DNA from 3 places in the Burkholderia pulmonis genome. Region 3 is predicted to be linked to each of the others. Evidence: predicted binding sites of a transcription regulator. Region 3 holds the regulator's gene; each other region holds the start of a gene.
The links. Region 3 encodes FliA, which starts transcription of late flagellar genes. Its sites were predicted from a motif close to CTAAAGTTTNNNNNNNNNNNGCCGNTA; they were not measured.
Positions count from the first base shown of each region.

Region 1: the regulator FliA is predicted to act here: its motif matches at 4,430-4,456, upstream of AC5LXK_RS05385 (DUF4088 family protein).
Region 2: the regulator FliA is predicted to act here: its motif matches at 4,231-4,257, upstream of motA (flagellar motor stator protein MotA).

Region 1 covers NZ_OZ480186.1:1,142,867-1,149,947, reverse strand. Annotated here, with positions in the region: gene pncB (nicotinate phosphoribosyltransferase) at 1-663, opposite strand, end outside; gene fdxA (ferredoxin FdxA) at 952-1,275, shown strand; tRNA gene AC5LXK_RS05415 (tRNA-Asn) at 1,378-1,453, shown strand; tRNA gene AC5LXK_RS05410 (tRNA-Asn) at 1,525-1,600, shown strand; gene AC5LXK_RS05405 (CreA family protein) at 1,729-2,214, shown strand; gene AC5LXK_RS05400 (AraC family transcriptional regulator) at 2,277-3,182, shown strand; gene AC5LXK_RS05395 (AzlC family ABC transporter permease) at 3,306-4,073, shown strand; gene AC5LXK_RS05390 (AzlD domain-containing protein) at 4,070-4,408, shown strand; gene AC5LXK_RS05385 (DUF4088 family protein) at 4,570-5,352, shown strand; gene AC5LXK_RS05380 (hypothetical protein) at 5,448-5,849, opposite strand; gene AC5LXK_RS05375 (RNA-binding S4 domain-containing protein) at 6,117-6,335, shown strand; gene norM (multidrug efflux MATE transporter NorM) at 6,473-7,081, shown strand, end outside.
Region 2 covers NZ_OZ480187.1:2,956,063-2,963,143, reverse strand. Annotated here, with positions in the region: gene AC5LXK_RS30045 (winged helix-turn-helix domain-containing protein) at 1-54, shown strand, start outside; gene AC5LXK_RS30040 (DUF2325 domain-containing protein) at 72-1,418, opposite strand; gene AC5LXK_RS30035 (hypothetical protein) at 1,539-2,078, opposite strand; gene motB (flagellar motor protein MotB) at 2,198-3,166, opposite strand; gene motA (flagellar motor stator protein MotA) at 3,194-4,063, opposite strand; gene AC5LXK_RS30020 (aldehyde dehydrogenase family protein) at 4,538-6,019, opposite strand; gene speB (agmatinase) at 6,042-6,992, opposite strand.
Region 3 covers NZ_OZ480186.1:226,951-234,031, reverse strand. Annotated here, with positions in the region: gene ahcY (adenosylhomocysteinase) at 32-1,450, opposite strand; S-adenosyl-L-homocysteine riboswitch at 1,483-1,605, opposite strand; gene AC5LXK_RS01070 (RNA polymerase sigma factor FliA) at 1,704-2,438, opposite strand; gene AC5LXK_RS01065 (MinD/ParA family ATP-binding protein) at 2,457-3,275, opposite strand; gene flhF (flagellar biosynthesis GTPase FlhF) at 3,268-5,019, opposite strand; gene flhA (flagellar biosynthesis protein FlhA) at 5,016-7,081, opposite strand, start outside.

The sequences.
Region 1 (7,081 bases), 920 kb from region 3:
CTGCAGGTATTCGTGCGCCATCGTGCCGAGCGGCGTGATGTCGTGCTTCATCGCGTACAGCACGTTGCTCGTGCCGGCGAACTGCGGGCCGAGCCCGTCGCGCAGCGTGAGCGCGACCTCCTCGTGCCAGACCTTCGAGAAGCGCCGGCGCGTGCCGTAGTCGGCGATCTTGCAATCGGCGAATTCGGGTTTCGCGCCAAGCAGCTTGATCTTCTCGCGCAGCCGCTCGCGGCCTTCGCGATAGTCGGGTTCGCGCTGCGTATTGCGGAAATAGACTTCGTTGACGATCGCGAGCACCGGGATCTCGAACAGGATCGTATGCAGCCACGGCCCCTCGATCTCGATGTCGATCTCGCCGTTGCCCTTCGGCGACGGCGTGATCGAGATGTACTTCTCGTTCAGGTGGAACAGCGCGAGGAAGTCGACGAAATCGCTCTTGATGAAGCGCATGCGCCGCAGGTAGTCGAGCTCGACGTCGGAAAAGCGCAGCGAGCAAAGGCCGCGTACCTCGTCGCGGATCTCGTCGATGTACGGCACGAGATCGACGCCCGGTGTGCGGCACCGGAAACGGTATTCGACGCTTGCAGCGGGAAAATGATGCAGGACGACCTGCATCATCGTGAACTTGTAGAGATCCGTGTCCAGCAGCGAAGTGATGATCATGATTACGGCACCGCCAATATCGTGACAGGGCCCCGGCGCACCGCGCGCCGCCCGGTCTGTCGGCCATGTTACCCGAATGCGGGCCCGACCATCGTGAAACCGCCCGCCGCCTTGTCCCGTCGCGCCGGCGCCCCGTGTGCGGGCATCATCTTTGCACACCCCATAAACTAATCACGAAACGATATAAGCCGGATAGCCGACCACGCCATGCGGGTTTTGCGCTTCAGTTACAATGCCGCTTTTGGCGCAAACGCCACCCCATATATACCGCCAAGCAGGAGCGTTTTAATGACTCACGTTGTGACCGAAGGCTGCATCAAGTGCAAATACACGGACTGCGTGGATGTGTGCCCGGTGGATTGCTTCCGTGAAGGTCCCAACTTTCTCGCCATCGATCCGGACGAGTGCATCGACTGCGCCGTGTGCGTCGCCGAGTGCCCGACCAACGCGATCTATGCCGAAGAAGACGTTCCGGGCGACCAGCAGCAGTTCACCGAGCTGAACGCCGAGCTGGCAAAGGGCTGGCCGTCGATCACGAAGACCAAGCCGGCACCGGCCGACGCGGACGAGTGGAAGGACGTGCAGGACAAACTGCACCTGCTCGAACGCTGATCGCGCAGCGGCCGTCAAAAACTTTTGTGCGCCACCGCCCAAAAGTATTGACAGGTTAGCGAACACTCCATACAATCTCGTTTCTCTGCTGTTGTTGTTTGTTCCCCGATAGCTCAGTCGGTAGAGCGCCGGACTGTTAATCCGTAGGTCCCTGGTTCGAGCCCAGGTCGGGGAGCCAAAAACACAAAAGCCCGTTGAAAGTGGACGGGTTTTTTGTTGGAAACAACACACGCAGATATACCGATTTATTCCCCGATAGCTCAGTCGGTAGAGCGCCGGACTGTTAATCCGTAGGTCCCTGGTTCGAGCCCAGGTCGGGGAGCCAGACAAGCGAAAGGCCCGTCATTCGACGGGCCTTTTGTTTTTCCTGCCGCCCTCCCGCTGTTCCGCCTTTCATTGCCCGGTCACGCGCGTGCTAGAGTCTCTGTCCCGCATTCGCATCCGGTTCCGTCGATGAAGCATCGCCTCCTCCGCTCCGCCCCCTTCGCCCTCCTGCTCTCCGCCTTCGTCGCGGCACCGCTCGCGCACGCGGAGGAAGTCGGCAGCGTCAACACCCATTTCCGCGTCACGGGCTCCGACCGCGTGGTCGTCGAAGCGTATGACGATCCGGTCGTGAACGGCGTGACCTGCTACGTGTCGCGTGCGCGCACGGGCGGAATCAAGGGCACGCTGGGCGTCGCCGAGGATCCGAGCGAAGCGTCGATCGCGTGCCGACAGGTCGGCCCGATCAGCTTCAAGGAACCGCTCAAGCAGCAGACCGACGTGTTCAGCGAACGCATGTCGTTCATCTTCAAGACGCTGCACGTCGTGCGCGTGGTCGACAAGAAGCGCAACACGATCGTCTACCTGACCTACAGCGACCGCATCGTCAGCGGCAGCCCGAAGAACGCCGTCACCGCGGTGCCGATGCCCGCCGGCACGACGATTCCGGTCAAGTAAAGCCTGCGCCCGCCGGGCGCGCGAGCGATACACTATCGGTTCGACCTCCCCCGCGCCCGATCATGTCCGCCACCCGTCTTCCGGATTCCGCACGCTACTGGCGCACGCCGCTGCTGCCGGATGCGGATCTCGTCACGGCGACCTATCGCGACCACACGTTCGCGCCGCACTGGCACGACGCGTACACGATCCCCGTGATTCTCGAAGGCGCGGAACGCTTCACCTATCGCGGCAACGGCTATGTCGCCGACACGGGCAGCGTGCCCGTGATCAACCCCGGCGAAGTGCATACGGGGTCGCGCGCAGCCGACGAAGGCTGGTGCTATCGCGTCAGCTACCTGCCGGTCGATTTCATCCGCGAACTCACGAGCGCAATCGCAGGCCGTCCGCAGGACGCACCGTGGTTTGCCCCCGACGTGATTCACGACGCCGATCTCGCCGCCCGGCTCACCCTGGCGCACCGGATGATGGAAGCCGGCAGCGAACGCGCGCTGTGCGCACAGGCACATGCGCACGGTCGGCCGGCCGACGACCCGGCAAGCAACGCACCGCGCATCTACGATCCGCTTGCCGCCGAAACGGCGATGCTCGACGCGCTGTCGACGCTGATCGTGCGCCATGCCGACGCACTGCCGCGACCGGCGCCGTACGTGGCCGACGAACCGCGCGTCGACGCGATGCGCGAACGGCTCGCCGCCGATCTGATGTCGCCGGTGACGCTCGACGACGTCGCGCAGGCGGCCGGCCTGTCGCCGTTCCATGCGGCGCGCCTGTTCACGCGCACGACCGGCATGCCGCCGCATGCATGGCGCAACCAGCTGCGGCTGCAGCGTGCGCTGGCGCCGCTGCGCGCGGGCGTCCCCGTCGCCGACGTCGCGGCGGCCAGCGGCTTCGTCGACCAGAGCCACTTCACGCGGCATTTCAAACGGATGTTCGGCGTGCCGCCCGGGCGCTGGCAAGCAAGCTGACACGCGGCGCTCGCGGCCGGCGGCCGAGATGCGGCCGGCAGTTGCCAGTACGCGAGCCGCCCCCGTCCGGCGGGCGCAAGAACATACAAGCCGTCCCGCCACCGGCCCGCTATCCTCCAACGCATGGAGGACCGCTCTTTGAACCCGACACCCGCATCGCCCCCGCGCCGCCCGCTCAACGAATGGCTCGACGGCGCGCGCGACACGATTCCGATGATGATCGGCGCAGCCCCGTTCGGCGTGATTTTCGGCACGCTCGTCGGCGGCGGCCCGCTCGCCCCATGGCATGGCGCACTGATGTCGCTCGCCGTGTTCGCAGGCTCCGCGCAGTTCATCGCGCTCGGCCTGATCGCCGGTAGCGCGAGCTTCGTCGTCGTGCTCGCGACGACCCTGATCGTGAACCTGCGCCATCTGCTGTACAGCGCAACCCTCGCGCCCTATGTCGCGCACCTGCCGCTGCGCTGGCGCGCGACGCTCGGCGCGCTGATGACCGACGAAGTGTTCGCGGTCGCCTATGCGCACTACCGGCACTTCCCGCCCGGCGCGATCGGCCCCCACTACTTTTTCGGCTCCGGGCTCGCGATGTACCTGAACTGGCAGGTCTGGACGCTCGCGGGCATCGGCTTCGGCGCGGCGTTCCCGGGCCTGCAGTCGCTCGGCCTCGATTTCGCGATGGCGGCCACCTTCATCGCGATCGTCGTTCCGCAGCTCGGCACGCTGCGCTATTTCGCGGCCGCCGCGACGGCCGGCACGCTCGCTTACTTCTGGCAGGGCTGGCCGTACAAGCTCGGGCTGCTCGGCGCGGTCGCCGCCGGCGTTGCGATCGGCGTCGCGCTCACGCTGCTGCACGAACGTACGCGCGCCGGCTCGCGCACGGAGGCCGCATCGTGAGCTACGCGCTGCTGATCCTCGGGATGGCCGTCATCACGTACGCGATCCGCTCGACGCTGTTCCTGTTCGGCGAGCGGCTGACCTTCCCGCCGCTCGTGCGGACCGCACTCGGCTTCGTGCCGGTCACCGTGCTGACCGCGATCATCGTGCCGATGGCCGTCTCGCCGCACGGCGGCACGGCCGAGCTGACCTGGCGCAATCCGCAACTGGTCGGCGCACTCGCCGCAGTGCTCGTGTCGGCCGCGACCCGCCGCCCGCTCGTGACGATCGCGGCCGGGCTCGTGGTGTTCTTCTTCTGGCAAGGGGTCGTACTCCCGCACTGGCTGGCCGCCTGAGCGGACACTCCACCGCGCGCGCTCAAGTTTCGGCCCGGCGCGCCGATATAGGGAATGAAGACCCGCCACCGGCCTCGGCGCGCACCGGTCAGTCGACGCTGCGCCCGCCCCGGTGCGCCGTGCCGGCCGCCGGCTTGCGCGGGCCGCCATCGAGACGATTCATGGGCCAGATCACCCTTTCCCTCAAGGACGACACGCTCGAGTCCCTGCGCAAGGACTACGACGCGTTCGTCCGCGTGTCGCTGAAACTCGACCCGCAGTTCGCGACGCCGTCGTTCGAGGATTTCCTGCGCGCGAAACTGCTCGACAACATGGTGCCGCTGACCGAACACGCGGTGCAGCGGATGCTGCAGGGCGGCCAGTATGCGTGGGCCAAGCGCACGCTCGACAAGGAATTTCCGGATGTCGTCGCGATCCTGATGCGGCAGGCCGGCGAATTCGGCTTCGGCTTTGCGTCGCGCTCCGAATGGACCCCCGACGAGCTCGCGAAGGCGTGCCGCGACTGGGCGAAGGCGATCGTCGCCGAAGCGCAGGGCGACCCGTCGCTGATCGACCCGCTCGCGTCGCAGATCAAGGGCGCGGCGCAAGACATCCAGACGCTCGAGGAACTGATGCAGACGCCTGCGTGGCGGCTCGCGGAATCCTTGCGGCAGCGCATCTACGAGGCCAAGCTCGCGTGCGAGATGAGCGTCGGCAGCACCGCGCGCGACAAGCTCGGCGAACTGCGCGGGCTGCTGCGGCTCGGGCTCGCGCACGGCTCGTTCCAGAAGCAGGAAGCGCAGCAGATCATGGAATACCTGCGGCTGCTGAAGCCGGAGATCTTCGTCGAAGAGCCGTACGACGTCTTCGCACGGCTCGCCGCCTGGCTGCGCAGCGTATTCACGCCGGCCGCCGTCAGGCCGGCCCAGGGGCAGGGACAAGGGCAAGGACAACGCCGGCCGTAACCGCGCACCCGTTCCGCTGACAGCACGACGCCATGAAAAAGGCCCGGTTCACGCAAAGCGAACCGGGCCTTTTGACAGTCGCCGTCGCGTAGCGCTTACTGCGTCGCGCCCTGGGCCGATGCACCGCCCTCCGTGCCGACCGATGCGCCGCCTTCGGTCGCTTCGCCGGCCTTCGTCTTGGCCGAGCCCGCATGGCCCTTGGCCGACTTCGCGGCATGCTTCGTGTGCTTCTTGGCCGAATGGGCAGTCGACTTCGCCGACTCCTTCGCACCATCGGCTGCCGCGCCGACCGCATCGGTTGCGCCGCCGGCCGCATTGCCCGACGCGTTCGCGCCGGCGCCGCCCTGCACGCCTGCGCCGACACCTGCCGCCGGCGCTTGCGCCTGCACGCCGGCACCGGCTGCACCCTGCGCCGCCGTACCCGTCTGGGCAAATGCGGCCGAAGTGGCGAACGCCGTCAGCGCGGCACCGATCAGCATCGTACGAATCCTGGACATGGCAATTCTCCTCGAGAGTTGTGAGCCCGGGCCGCAGCGATGCGGCCCGTGGCATCCCTGCCGCAACACGCAGCAGGTATGACAGAAGACCCGCGGCCTGCACGGCCGGTTCGTCGATTTCTCAGACTGTTACCCACCGTTTCATTTGCTGACGAATCGCTCACAGTCCTTAACAACTGCATGCGGGGCCGGCCCGCGCTCGCATGCCGACGCGCGGTGCCGTATGATGCGGGCGTTTCCTCCCGCGCCTCGCGCACCTTCTTCGTCATGCCCAATCTGGATTTCACGCTGACCGGCGAATACGTCGAGCTGCACAACCTTCTCAAGATCACCGGCCTCGCGGACAGCGGCGGTACCGCGAAGCTGATCGTCGCGTCCGGCGCGGTGAAAGTCGACGGTGCGGTCGAGCTGCGCAAGACCTGCAAGATCCGCGCGGGCCAGGTCGTGCTGCTCGGCGACACGCGCATCGCAGTACGCGAGGCTTAGCACCCGCATCGTTCCCCCTGCGCACGACATGGCCATCGGCGCACGCGTTCGACACGGTACGAATAAAGCCGTAAGCTAACCGTCTCTCAAAATAAATACATAGAGCGCGGGCCCGCACTCGCGCGAGCGCCCATTCCATGTCGCATTCCGGTCTCACGCGGACGGCCGCCGCACCGCCGTCGCTATCCAGTCACGCCGCCGATACCGCGCGCCTCGCCGCGCCGCTCGCGATCGCGCAACTTTCCCAGATGGCGATGAGCGTCACCGATACGGTGCTGCTCGGTTCGCTCGGCCCCGACTCGCTCGCAGCGGGCGGGCTCGGCGCGAACTTCTTCTTCGTCATCGTGACCATCCTGCAAGGCGTGCTGTCGTCGGTCAGCGTGAGCGTCGCGCATGCGCGCGGCGCGCAGGCCGAGGATCGCGTGCCTCACATCTACTGGACGGGCTTCGCGCTGTCGGTATTGCTCGCGATTCCCGCGATCGTCGCGCTGTCGCTGTCCGAACCGATCCTGCTGATGTTCCACGAGCCGCCGCTGCTCGCGCATCACGTCGGCGAATATACGGGCATCCTGCGCTACGCGGCGCTCGGCAGCCTGATCGGCGTCGGGCTGATGCGCGCATTCCTGCCTGCGATCGGCGCCGCCAAGCGGCTACTGTGGGTGTCGGTCGGCGGCGTCGGCGTCAACGGCGTGCTGAACTACGGGCTCATCCACGGCGCATTCGGGCTGCCGCGCCTCGGCTTTCTC
Region 2 (7,081 bases), on a different replicon from region 3:
TATGCGGCCTGCGCTGAAGAGATCGCCTCGCTCACGAAAATGGTGCGCCGCTGAGCAGCGCTGTCGCCCGATTACCCGTGCCGCAGGCAGAAGCGTGACGTATCGCTCGCGGCGGCATCCGGCGCGATGACGTCGCGGGCCTGCGCATCGAGCCGCCCGATCAGTTCGACGAAGCTGGCCACGCTGGCGGTCCGCAGCGGGTAGTACGCGATGTGATGGCGCTCGCAAATGCGCTTGAGCAGGTTCATCGAATCGTGGTCGATGCAGTCGACCGGGAACACGACCATGTGCGCGCCCGGCAGCGCCGCGGCCAGCAGGCCCTTGCGATCCTCGATGCCGCCGTCGTGCAGCGTCATGTCCCCGCCCGCCGTTTCGACGATCCGCCGGATCACCCGGTTCGAGCCGGGCCGCCCGCCCACATACACGAGGCGCCTGCCCTGGAGCATCGACAGCGAATCCGTCGCCGGGTCGGCCGGATCGTCGGTTGACGCCTGCACCGCCTGCTCGATCGCGCTCGCTTCCGCGCGCAGCGTCTTCACCATCGCCATCAGGTCGTCGAGCCGTGTGCGCATCGCGCGGGCGCTCGCCTGTTCCGCGGCGATCCGCTGCTCGGCCGCCTCGCGGCGGCTCGTGTGCAGCGCAAGCCGCTCGTCGCGTGCGGCCAGTGCTTCGCGCAGTTCATGCACTTCGTCTCGCAACACGCTTTCGGCGGCCAGCGGCTGGGCATTCTGGCGCGCGTGGAGCGCTTCCAGTTCCTGCAGCGCTGCATCTCGCTGCGTGCTCATCTCGTGCAGGCGCGCCTGCTGCCGCTCGATCTTCGCGTGCAGTTCCGCATTCTCTTCTTCCAGCGCGACCAGCCGCCGGATATCGGCGCGATTGGCCGCGCCGACCAGGTGCGACAGCATGTGCAGGTCGCCGAACGCGGCCTGGCGCACGCCCATCGTCGTGCGCGGATGCGTCATCAGCGCCCAGTACGCGGGCGGGATGTCGCCGCTCTTGAGTGCGTCCTTCCAGCGTGCGAGGAGTTCGTCGGCGTCCTTCGCGCTGTCGAACGCGCGTATCGCCCCGGCGTAGCGCTCGTCGAGCGCCTTGTGCAACGCCTTGGCGCCGGCCGCGCCGCCGATCGCGAGCTCGACGGCCGCGTGATGGATGTCGAGATCGGTCGCGTGCTGGCGGTCGAGATCGGCGAACTTCGGCACCAGCTTGCGCAGCTCGTGCGTGGTCAGGCAGGTGCCGATGATCGAGCAGTGCAGGTTGGCATCGAGTTCGGACAGGCGCGTGCGGCGCTTCAGCTCGGCCTGCTGTGCGCGGGACGGCGCGCAGCACGCGTCGATCCGCGCGCCGGCGGCCGCGGGAGGATTGCCGCCCGGCGACGTGAGATCCGCCGTGCGGGCAAGGCGAAAGGGCGGAGCGTGCATGTTGACCTCTATCCGGCACGATCATGCCGGAGACGGATGCGCGAAAGATTCGCGAAATATACCACGGAATATAGCGGGTGAAATTCGGGGGAAACCACCGGGCGCGGCCGGTTGCCGCGCTCAGCAGGGCACCGTCGAATCGTCGTTTTGCGGCAGGACGGCAGGGATTGCGGCCGAAACGGGGAGCGATGCCGGTGCATGGCGCGCCATCACGGATTCGACGCACAGCCCGACGAACAGCACGTCGACGCGTTCCAGTGCGGTAACCGCGTTGCGCATTGCGGCCGGATCGTTGCTGAACGAGTCGGAAAACACGTCGTCGCGCGTACGTTCGAGGCGGCGCGCGTGGCCGATCGCGCGTTCGAGATCGGACAGCCGCGCGAAGCGTGCGGTGCGGGCTTCGTGTTCGAGCGTCGACAGCAGTTCACGAAAGCTCATGGCCGACAGCGCGTCGTCCGGCATGGCGTCGGCGTGTGCGGCCGAGAACATCCGGATGAAACGCGCGATGCTGCCGCGCAGGCGCCGGAACGCATCGACGACATCGGTGACCTGCTGCGCACGCGCGTCGCTCGACAGCGGCTTGAGCGCGCTGATCCGGCGCGCGAGCGGCCGTTCCCGGGCGCTGTGCTGCGGGATGCGATCCGTCGACGGGCGGGCCATGGTGTTTCTCCGGGGTGGGTGGATAGCGATATATTCTACGGAATATATCGAATGCGCAAAAAAGGGCGGCACCGTGTCGCGAAACACGGTGCCGCCAACGGCCTGGACGGCCGTGCCCGTCAGTCGATCGCCGCCGGGTGCTGCCGCGTAATTGCAACCGGCAGGACGGCCGCCCGGATGCCGGGCGTCTCGTCGACGGTCGTCCGGCCGCCGTCGCGAAAGAACGCCTGCTCGGCGGCATGGTTCATCACGAGGATGCTGATGCGGCGATTGGTCGGCTCGTCCGCGACGTTCTTGTCGAGCGGCAGCACGTCCGCGAGCCCGCGCACCTGGAGCAGTTTGTCCTCCTGCAACCCGCCGGCGACCAGCGCGCGCCGCGCGGCGTTGGCCCGGTCGCTGGACAGCTCCCAGTTCGAATAGCCGGTGCGGCCGTCGGGATAGGGTGTCGAATCGGTATGCCCCGCGATCGATACGCGGTTCTCTACCTTGTCGAGCGCCGCGCCGATCTGCGTGAGGATCGCGGTCGCATAGCTTTCCGGTTGCGCACTCCCCGATGCGAACATCGGGCGCTTGAGCGAATCGACGATCTCGATGCGCAAGCCTTCGTTGGTGATCGCGATCCGGATCTGGTCCTGGTACGCGCGCAGCGACGGGCTGCGGGCAATCGCCGCGGTCAGCGTGGCCTTCAGGCGTGCCAGCTTTTGCGTATCCACGATGCCGGCGAGCGCCGCGGGCGAATCGGCCGGCGCCGGCGTCTTCCTGTCGATTGCGGGCGCCGGGTCCGACATGTCGCGGCCGCCGCCCTGCACGACGTTCGGGCGCGGCGCTTCCGCGTCCTTTCCGCCGGACAGGAGCGTCGACAACGGCGTGTTGAAGTAGTCCTCGATCCCCTGCCTGTCGTACTTGGAGACCGAGCCGAGCAGCCACATCAGCAGGAAGAACGCCATCATCGCCGTGACGAAATCGGCGTAGGCGATTTTCCACGCGCCGCCGTGGTGGGCGTCATGGTCTTCGCCTTTCCTGCGACGCACGACGACGAGCGAGGGCGTTGCGGACTGCTTCGACGAACTGGAGCGATGGTCGGCCATGGCGTGTTCCGTGTCCTCGCGTATCCGTTACGCTGCCTTGGGCGACTTGGTCGCGCGCACGGCTTCGTCGAGCTCCTTGAAGCTCGGGCGATCGGCGGTGAACAGCACCTTGCGGCCGAACTCCACCGCGACCGACGGCGCGTAGCCGCTCATCGATGCGAGCAGTACAGCCTTCACGCAATGGAACGGTTTGCCCGCGGCGCGGCCCTTCGCGTTGAGCAGATCCGCGAGCGGACCGACGAAGCCATAGGCGAGCAGGATGCCGAGGAACGTGCCGACGAGCGCGCCGGCGATCATCTTGCCGAGCATGGCGGGCGGCGCGCCGACCGAGCCCATCGTGTGCACGACGCCCATCACCGCGGCGACGATGCCGAATGCCGGCAGGCCGTCCGCCATCTTCTGGATCGCGTTGGCCGCGACCGATGCTTCCGCATGATGCGTGTGCAGTTCCTCGTCCATCAGATCCTGCATTTCCAGCACGTTCACGTTGCCGCTCGACATCATCCGCAAGTAGTCGACGATGAAGTCGAGCAGGTGATGGTCTTCGAGTACATGAGAATATTTCTGGAACAGCGGGCTCTGCTCGGGCGCATCGACGTCGGCTTCGAGGGCCATCATGCCGTCCTTGCGCGCCTTCTGCAGCAGCTCGAACAGCAGCGCGATCAGTTCGACGTATTGCTGCTTCGTATAGCCGCCGCCCTTGAAGCAGGTCGGCAGGCTCTTGAGCGTCTTCTTCAGCGTCGTGACCGGATTGCTGACGACGAAGGCGCCCAGCGCGGCCCCGAAAATGCATAGCAGCTCGAACGGTTGCAGCAGCGCCGGAAGATGGCCGCCGACGCCGACGAAACTGCCGATCACCGACCCGATGACGACGATCCACCCGATTGCGACAAACATGGTTACCTCTTTGCGACTGGTGCGCGGCTGCGTGTTGTGATCGAAAATGCGAGCGGGACGGGTTTGCCGGACGGCATGACCGGTTCCGCATCGTTCCCGCACGGCAGTGGCGCATCGCGTTGCAGGTTCGATCCGGCTGCGTTGCCCGTCGGCGGGTGTTGATGCAATAACGGCAGCGGTCCGCGCAACTGAACCCGTGATTCCGTGTATCACGGGCGGCGCGCTTTTCGTGTGCTGACGGCCGGTGTGCCGGGCTGGCGGGCGAGTTGCTGCGGAATGCGCAATGACGTCGCGGTACGCGGCATGCGGTTTTCTTGATCGAGATCAAAAAAGTGTGCCGATGCGACCCTCAAACAACGGGGCGGATGACGGGGCGCTTGCCGGCCGTCCGGTTTGACGCGGTGAAGAGACGAAAAAAAAGCGACATCGCGGCCCATTCCGCGATGTCGCCAACGGCCTGGACGGCCGCACTGGTCAGTCGATCGCGCGCATCGCGTGGCGCAGTTCCTGATAGCTGCGCAGCCCGGTGACGCCGAGTTCGCGGCCGATCCCGCTGAGGCCGAAGCCGCCCCAGCACACGTGCGGATAGATCAGCTGCGGCGCATTGATCCACACGAGCCCCGCGCGCACGCGCTGCTGGAACTGTTTTGCGATGGCCGCGTCGCGCGTGACGACGGTCGCGACGAGCCCGTAGCGCGTGTCGTTCGCGAGCGCAATCGCTTCGTCATCCGTGCGGAACGACTTCACGCATGCGACGGGGCCGAACACTTCGTCGGTCCACAGCGGATTGTCGGCGGCCGGTTCGGCGATCACGACGGGCGCCATGAAGAAGCCTTCACCGCCGGCATCCGTCACGCGGCCGCTGAATGCGACGCGTGCGCCCGCATCGATGCCTTGCTGGAGCATCGCTTCGACCCGCGTGCGCTGCGCGGCCGAGATCAACGGCCCCATCGCGACCTGTTCGGCGGCCGGCGGCGCGACGACGAGCGCGCGCACGGCCGTCTCGAACGCGGCCATGAAACTGCGGTAGAGGCTGTCGTGCACGAGGATGCGCGCGGTGGCCGAGCACATCTGGCCCGCGTTCGCGAACGCACCCGCCACCGCGAGCGACACCGCGACGTCGAGATCGGCATCGTCGCGCACGATCAGCGACGACTTGCCGCCGAGTTCGAGCGTCACGCGTTTCATGTCGACGGCGGCGGCCTGCATCACCTTGCGGCCGGCCGCGGTGCTGCCGGTGAACGAAATCTTGTCGATCAGCGGATGCGCGGTCAGCGCCGCGCCGACATCGGCGCCGCCGTTCACGACGTTGACGACGCCGGTCGGCACGCCGGCTTCGACGATGATGTCGAGCAGCGCGTGCTCGGTCGGCGAAGTGAGTTCGGACGGCTTCAGCACGACCGCGCAGCCGGCCGCGAGCGCGGGCGCGAGCTTCCATGCGGTCGTGACCATCGGGAAGTTCCACGGCATCACCAGCGCGGCGACGCCGACCGCGTCGTGGAAGCGTTCGGCCGTGACGGCGTCGCTCGGCAATGCGACGGGTTCGGCCGCGAACAGCGCGGGGTCTTCGCACAGCTTCGCGTAGTACGCGAACGTCGCGGCGACGTCGCCGACATCGGCTTCCGCTTCGAACGGCGGCTTGCCGCTCACCTGCATCTGCAATGCGGCCAGACGATCGCGCGCGGCTTCGACGCGCTCGGCGACAGTCGCGAGTACGCGGCCGCGCTCGGCGGGCGGCGTGTCGCGCCAGCCGGCGAACGCGTCGCGCGCGGCGCGAACCGCGGCGTCGACGTGCGCGGGCGTCGCGAATTCCTGCCAGCCGATCGCGACACCGGTCGACGCGTTGAAGATCGGCGCGCCGGCGGTATCGGAATGCGTGCGCACCGGCTGGCCGGCGATGCGCGCGGCGGGCAGCACGAACGAGGTCATGGAACGGGAAAGCTCGGCAGTGGACATGAGGGGCATCCTGTCGGTCGGGTTAGCGGTAGGCGACGCCCGGCATCACGCAGAGCATCTCGAACGCGAGGTTCGCGCCGGTGAGCGCGGTGGTGCCGGCCGGATCGTACGGCGGCGACACTTCGACGAGATCCGCGCCGACGATATTCAGGCCCTTCATCCCGCGGATGATTTCCAGGCCTTGCTGCACGGTGAGGCCGCCGATTTCCGGTGTGCCGGTGCCGGGCGCGAACGACGGATCGAGGCCGTCGATGTCGAAGCTCAGGTAGACCGGCGTGTCGCCGACGCGTTCGCGCACCTGCGCCATCAGCGGCACGAGCGACTTGTTCCAGCATTCTTCCGCCTGCACGACGGTGAAGCCCTGCTCGCGGCACCAGTCGAAATCGTCCGCGTGGTAGCCGGTGCCGCGCAGGCCGATCTGCGTGACCTTGTCGCACTGCAGCAGCCCGTCTTCCACCGCGCGACGGAACGGCGTGCCGTGCGCGATCTTCTCGCCGAACATCGTGTCGTTCACGTCCGCATGCGCGTCGATGTGCACGACGGCGACCTTGCCGTACTTTTTATGCAGCGCGCGCAGGATCGGCCACGCGATCGTGTGGTCGCCGCCGAGCGTGATCGGCCGGCAGCCGTTCGCGACGATCTCGTCGTAGGCTTCCTCGATGCGGCGCACCGAGTCCTTCAGGTCGTACGGGTTGGTCGCGACGTCGCCGATGTCGGCCACCTGCAGCGAATCGAACGGGGCGGCGCGCGTGGCCATGTTGTACGGGCGCAGCAGCACGGATTCGGTGCGGATCTGGCGCGGGCCAAAGCGCGAGCCCGAGCGGTTCGACGTGCCGAGATCGAGCGGCACGCCGACGAAGCATACGTCGAGGCCGTCGGTCGTCGCGGCCTGCGGCAGCCGCATCATCGTGGCGATGCCGCCAAAGCGCGGCATGTCGTTGCCGCCCATCGGTTGATTGAGTTCGCGGGGCATGGGGCCGTCTCCTTTTTCTGAGGTGAAGCGATCGGCCGATGGTAGAGGAGAACGCCCACGCGAAGATTTTGAAGTCGCAACGTTTACAT
Region 3 (7,081 bases):
GGGGCGCACACGGCACGGCGGCGGCGGTGCATCAGTAGCGGTAGTGGTTCGGCTTGAACGGGCCGTCCTTCTGCACGCCGATGTACGAAGCCTGCTCGTCCGACAGCACGGACAGGTTCGCGCCGATGCGCGCGAGGTGCAGGCGCGCCACCTTTTCATCGAGATGCTTCGGCAGCACGTACACCTTGTTCTCGTACTCGTTGCCGCGCACGAACAGCTCGATCTGCGCGAGCGTCTGGTTCGCGAACGAGTTCGACATCACGAACGACGGGTGGCCGGTCGCGCAGCCGAGGTTCACGAGGCGGCCTTCCGCCAGCAGGATCACGCGCTTGCCGTCCGGGAAGATGATGTGGTCGACCTGCGGCTTGATGTTTTCCCACTGGTACTGGCGCGTCGACGCAACGTCGATTTCCGAGTCGAAGTGACCGATGTTGCAGACGATCGCGTTGTGGCGCATCGCCTTCATGTGATCGTGGCCGATCACGTGGAAGTTGCCGGTTGCCGTCACGAAGATGTCGGCCTTGTCGGCCGCATATTCCATCGTCACGACGCGGTAGCCTTCCATCGCCGCCTGCAGTGCGCAGATCGGATCGATTTCGGTGACCCACACGGTCGCGCCGAGGCCGCGCAGCGACTGCGCGCAGCCCTTGCCCACGTCGCCGTAGCCCGCGACGACCGCGACCTTGCCCGCGATCATCACGTCGGTCGCGCGCTTGATGCCGTCGACGAGCGATTCACGGCAGCCGTACAGGTTGTCGAACTTCGACTTCGTGACCGAATCGTTCACGTTGAACGCCGGGAACGGCAGGCGGCCGTCCTTTTCCATCTGGTACAGGCGGTGCACGCCGGTCGTGGTTTCTTCGGTCACGCCCTTGATGTGCGCGAGGCGCTTCGAGTACCAGGTCGCGTCGATGTCGAGGTGCTTCGCGATCGACTTGTACAGCGCGACTTCTTCCTCGTTGGTCGGCTTTGAGATCACCGAACGGTCCTTCTCGGCCTTCGAGCCGAGGATCAGCAGCAGCGTCGCGTCGCCGCCGTCGTCCAGGATCATGTTCGCGAATTCGCCATTCGGCCATTCGAAGATGCGGTGCGAGAACTCCCAGTACTCGTCGAGCGACTCGCCCTTGAACGCGAACACCGGCGTGCCGGCCTCGACGATCGCGGCCGCAGCGTGATCCTGCGTCGAGAAGATGTTGCACGACGCCCAGCGGACATCCGCGCCGAGCGCCTTCAGCGTCTCGATCAGCACGCCCGTCTGGATCGTCATGTGCAGCGAACCGGCAATGCGCGCGCCCTTCAGCGGCTGCTCTGCCTTGTATTCGTCACGGATCTGCACGAGGCCCGGCATTTCGGTCTCGGCGATGTTCAGTTCCTTGCGGCCCCAGCCGGCCAGCGCCATGTCGGCGACGACGTAATCGTGGGAAGCCTTGGAATCGATAATGGCGTTCATCACGCCCTCCTTTCTAAAAAGTTTCTAGATTGGTGACGTGAGCGCCGTTCAGGAAGCGGAGCCGGCGCGAAACCACTTTCTCGCCGCACGGCTGCTTGGTGAAGCCTTCCGAGCCTGGCGGACGCAGATGGTCCGTCGCAACGCTCCTCGGAAAACGGAGGGGATTGTAGCAAATCGGCGCGCGGAATGCGCAAGCACCGCGCAGGGACGGCCCGGGCGCGCGGCGTCGGCGCGCGCGGCCGTCATGAAAGGGTCAGGACTCCGCGCCGACCCATGCCTGTTCGCGCAGCCGCGCGCGCAGCCGCGCGACGGCCTGGCTGTGCAGCTGGCACACGCGCGACTCGCTCACTTCGAGCACCGCGCCGATCTCGCGCAGATTCAGACCCCGTTCGTAGTACAGCGACATCAGCAGCTTCTCGCGCTCCGGCAGCCGCTCGATCGCCTCGACGAGCGCCTCGCGCAGGTGCTCGTCGAGCAGCGCCGACAGCGGATCGGCGTGATCGACGCGGTAACGGTCGAGGAACGGCTCGTCGTCGGCCGCACGGTCGAAATCCTCGTAATAGATGAGCTGGCTGCCGTGCAGGTCCTGCAGCATCCCCTGGTATTCGTCGAGCGGCATGTTCAGGTGTCCGGCGATCTCGGTCTCGCTCGCCGAGCGTCCGAGATGCTGCTCGACCTGGTGCACCGCGTGCTCGACCTCGCGCGACGTCTTGCGCAGGCTGCGCGGCAGCCAGTCGTTGCTGCGCAGCTCGTCGAGCATCGCGCCGCGGATGCGCTGCGTCGCGTAGGTCTCGAACTGCGCGCCCTGGTCTTCCTTGTAGCGGCCGGCCGCGTCCATCAGGCCGATCATGCCGGCCTGGATCAGGTCGTCGAGGTCGACGCTCGCCGGCATCTTCGCGACGAGCTGCAGCCCGAGGCGGCGCACGAGCGGCGCATATTGCGCGAGCACGTCGGCCTGGGACATCTTTCCTTGAGCGTTGTACATCATGGCTCTCTCCTTAGGCGCTCACGCGGCGTGTGCCGCGCCCGCCTCATACGACGGCTTGCCGCCCGCGTGGACGGCGCGGCCGGCACCCGAACGCGGGCGCATCGGCCAGTACAACAGGTCGGCGGCAATCTGCCGGTAGTCGCGCGCGGCCTGCGACGACGGGAACGCGTCGACCACCGCATGCATCAGTTCGCGCGCGTGCTCGACGAGCGGATCGGCGCTCACGCAGCCCGCGTCGGCGATCGACACGGTCAGGTAGCGGCTCGCGACGCCCGCGAGGTTGTCGAAAGCGGTCTTCGCGTCCGCATGGCTGCCGACGTGATTGGTCAGCACGCGGAACTGCGCGAACGCGTGCGCGAAATGCAGCCGCTTCATGCACGCGTACGCCTCGGTGATCGCCTGCGCGGCGACCCGCGTGACGACCAGCACGTCGTGCGCTTCGCGTGCGAGCGCCGAGAACGAACCGTCGGCGCCGAGCTGCGTGTCGACGAGCACGATGTCGGCCGGGCCGTCGATGAAGTCGCTCAGCTGCGCGTCGCTGTAGCCGGCGCGCGCGAGCCGCGCGGCCGCGCACAGGCCGAAACCGGCGGCCACCCGCGTGCGTTCGCCGTCGCGCAGCCAGGCGCCTGCCAGGGTCGCGCTGGCCGAGTGCACGTCGGCGCGCTCGTCGACGACAAGCACATCCTTGCCGAGCGACGCGAGCGCCGTCGCGAGGTTCACGACGGTGGACGTGCAGCCGACACCCGCCGGCCCGCCCGTCACCGCGACGATGCGCGACGCGCGCCCGGCCAGCAGGCGCCTCAGCCCTTCGGCCTGGTCGATGATCCGTTTATCCAAATCGCACCTCGTGCAGCTCGGCGGTGGAACGTGCGGTCAGTGCGGAAAGCAGCGTCGGCATGTCCTCGTCTTGCGGCACGAAGGGCGAGCCGTCGCGCGGCACACAGAACGCGCTCTTCAGCAGGAATTTGGTCGACGCGACGTACAGGTTCTCCGGCACCTTCTGGCCGGTCGACACGTAGTGAATCGGCAGCTTGTAGCGGATCACCGTGTCGAGCACGCCGCCGAGGTGGGTCGCCTCGTCGAGCTTCGTGAGGATGCAGCCGGCGAGGTCCGGATGCTCGCCCGCGCTGCGGTACGCCTGCACAACTTCGTTGAGCGTGTCGCCGTGGCTCGTCGCGTTGAGCAGCAGCAGGCGCTGCACCGGCGCGTTCGCGCCATGCAGCATCGCGATCTGGTCCGACACCGCGCGGTCGCGCTGGCTCATGCCGATCGTGTCGATCAGCACGATGTGCTTGTTGCGCAGCTCGGACAGCGCGAGCGCGAGATCGCCCGCATCCTTCACCGCGTGCACCGGCACGCCGAGGATCTTGCCGAAGATGCGCAGCTGTTCGTGGCCGCCGATCCGGTAGCTGTCGGTGGTCAGCAGCGCGACCTTGCTCGCGCCGAAGCGCATCACGCAGCGCGCGGCCAGCTTCGCGGTGGTCGTCGTCTTGCCGACGCCCGTCGGCCCCATCAGCGCGAACACGCCGCCGCGCTCCATCAGCGCATCCTCGCTGTCGAGCACCGGCAGGTTCGACGAGAGCACCGATTGCGCCCATTCGGCGGCCTGCTCGAAGGTCTGTGCGCCGTCGCCGGACGGCAGGTTGTCGACCAGCATCCGCACGAGCTGCGCGGAGAAGCCGGCCGCGAACAGGTGCTTCGTCAGCGCACCGTGCACGGCGCTGCGACGCTGGCGGTCGTGCCACATCAGGCTGTCGAACTGCTCTTCCATCATCCCGCGCAGTTCGCCGAGCTCTTGCATCACCGTGTCGTTGACGATCCGCTCGATGCGCGACTTCACCGCATCGGCCACCGCGGCGGCCGCGTCGGCGGACAGGCGCGTGCGCTCGGCCGTCTTGGCGGCGTACGCGGCGCCCGCGTCGGGGGCGCGGGTCGCGGCAGCCGGCATCCGGCGCTCGGCGTCACGCACGATGTCGCGCGCCCAGTCGGGCGGCGTCGCGCCGGCTGCGGCCTGCGGCGCGCTCGGCTGCGGCGCGGCAGGCGCCTGCGTACGCGCGACCAGTGCGTCACGCTGCTGCGTCAGGCGCTTCGCGTGCTCGACCAGCCACGGTGCGGGTTCGGAAGCAGCCGCCGGCGCACCGGTGGCCGGTGCGTTGAGGGCCTGCGCGGCGATCGACGGTGATGCCGTGGCCGGCGCATCCGCGTCGAACGGCGAAGCGTGTACATCCGCCTCGTCCGCGTCGGCGCTCGCGCCGAACACGGACGAGAACACGTCCGGCAGCCCGCCTTCACCCGCGGCATACGGATTGACGGCCGGACGGGCCGGCATGGCGCCCGGACGCGACACGATGCCCGGCACGGCCGCGGCCGGCACGGATTCCGGCAGGCGCGACGTGGCGAGGCGCGGGCGCGCGGCCGGCGGCGCCACCGCGGCCAGGTCCGAATCGGCGAGTGCAACGATTTCGACGCTGCCGTCATCGAGCGTGCGGTTCGACAGCACGACCGCGTCGGCGCCGAGCGCCTCGCGCACGAGACGAAGTGCGTCGCGGCTCGTTGCGCCGGTGAATTTGCGAATGTTCAAGCGGAACCCCCGATGACGTTAACAACTTTGATCGTGCGTGTGTCCGGCACTTCGGCATACGACAGCACTTTCAATTGCGGCAGGCTGCGGCGCAGGAAACGCGCGAGCATCGCGCGCAGCGCGTGCTGCACGAGCAGCACGGGCGGCAGCCCGAGATTCTGTTGACGCAGCATCGCTTGCTGCGTGCCGGTCAGAAGGTTGTGCGCGAGGCCGGGTTCGAGGCCCGGGTTCGCGCCGGTGGCGAGCGCCTGCGACAGCACGCGCTCCAGATTCGCGTCGAGGCCCATCACCTGCATTTCGCCGGCGCCCGGATACCACTGCTGCGTGATCGCGCGGCCGAGCGAGAGCCGCACCGCTGCCGTGATCTCGAACGCGTCGCCGCGGCCCGCATGCTCGGACACGGCCTCGAGGATCGTGCGCATGTCGCGGATCGGCACGCCTTCCTCGAGCAGGTTCTGCAGCACCTTCTGCAGTGTCGTCAGCGAGATCGTCTTCGGCACGAGGTCCTCGACGAGCGACGGCGCGTCCTTGCCGGTGCGCTCGACGAGCGCCTGCACTTCCTGACGGCCGAGCAGTTCGGCCGCGTGCTGGACGACGAGATGGTTCAGGTGCGTCGCGACCACCGTGCTCGCGTCGACCACCGTGTAGCCGTACACCTGCGCCTGCTCGCGCAGCGCGACGTCGATCCACACGGCCGGCAGCCCGAACGCGGGATCCTGCGTGACGGCGCCCGGCAGCGCGGCCGTCACCTGGCCGGGGTTGATCGCGAGCCACTGGCCCGGGAACACTTCGCCGACGCCGATCTCGACACCCTTCAGCGCGATCCGGTACGCGTTCGGCCGCAGTTCGAGGTTGTCGCGGATATGGATCACCGGCGGCAGGAAGCCGATTTCCTGCGCGAATTTCTTGCGGATGCTCTTGATGCGCTTGAGCAGCTCGCCGTCGCTGTTCTTGTCGACGAGCGGGATCAGCCGGTAGCCGACCTCGAGGCCGAGCGGGTCGATCAGCTGCACGTCGTCCCAGGTCGCTTCGTGGCTGTCGGACGGCAGCACGGCGGGCGGGGCGATGTCGGTCACGTCGCCGGCCGCCTTGCGGGCCGCCGCGCGCTTCGTCAGCGTGCGCGCCAGCCAGATCGCGCCGCCGCCGAGCGCGAGGAACGCGAAGTGCGGCATCCCGGGGATCAGCCCCATGATCACGATGATCACGCCGGTGATCACCAGCACGCGCGGGTTCGTGAACAGCTGGCCGGTGATCTGCGTGCCGATGTCCTCGTCGGTCGCGACGCGCGACACGATCACGCCGGCCGCGGTCGAGATCACGAGCGACGGGATCTGCGCGACGAGGCCGTCGCCGATCGTCAGCAGCGTGTAGTTCGTGCCGGCCGCCGCGAAGCTCATGTCGTGCTGGACCATCCCGACGATCAGCCCGCCGATCACGTTGATCGCCATGATGATCAGGCCGGCGATCGCATCGCCGCGCACGAACTTCGACGCGCCGTCCATCGACCCGTAGAACTCGGCTTCCTGCGACACGGACTGGCGGCGCTTGCGCGCCTGTTCCTCGTTGATGAGGCCCGCGTTCAGGTCGGCGTCGATCGCCATCTGCTTGCCGGGCATCGCGTCGAGCGTGAAGCGCGCGGACACTTCGGCAATCCGCCCCGCGCCCTTCGTGATCACCATGAAGTTGATGATCATCAGGATCACGAACACGACGATGCCGACCGCGAAGTTGCCGCCGACGAGGAAGTGGCCGAACGCCTCGATCACCTGGCCGGCCGCGTCCGGCCCGGTGTGGCCTTCGAGCAGCACGACGCGCGTCGATGCGACGTTCAGCGACAGGCGCAGGAGCGTCGAGAACAGCAGCACGCTCGGGAACGCCGCGAAGTCGAGCGGCTTCATCGTGTACATGCTGACGAGCAGCACCATCACGGAGAGCGCGATGTTGAACGTGAACAGCAGATCCAGCAGCATCGGCGGCAGCGGCAGGATCATCATCCCCAGGATCATGCAGATGAGGATCGGGCCCGCGAGCGTGCGCAGGTTCGTGCCTGCCAGCAGGTTCG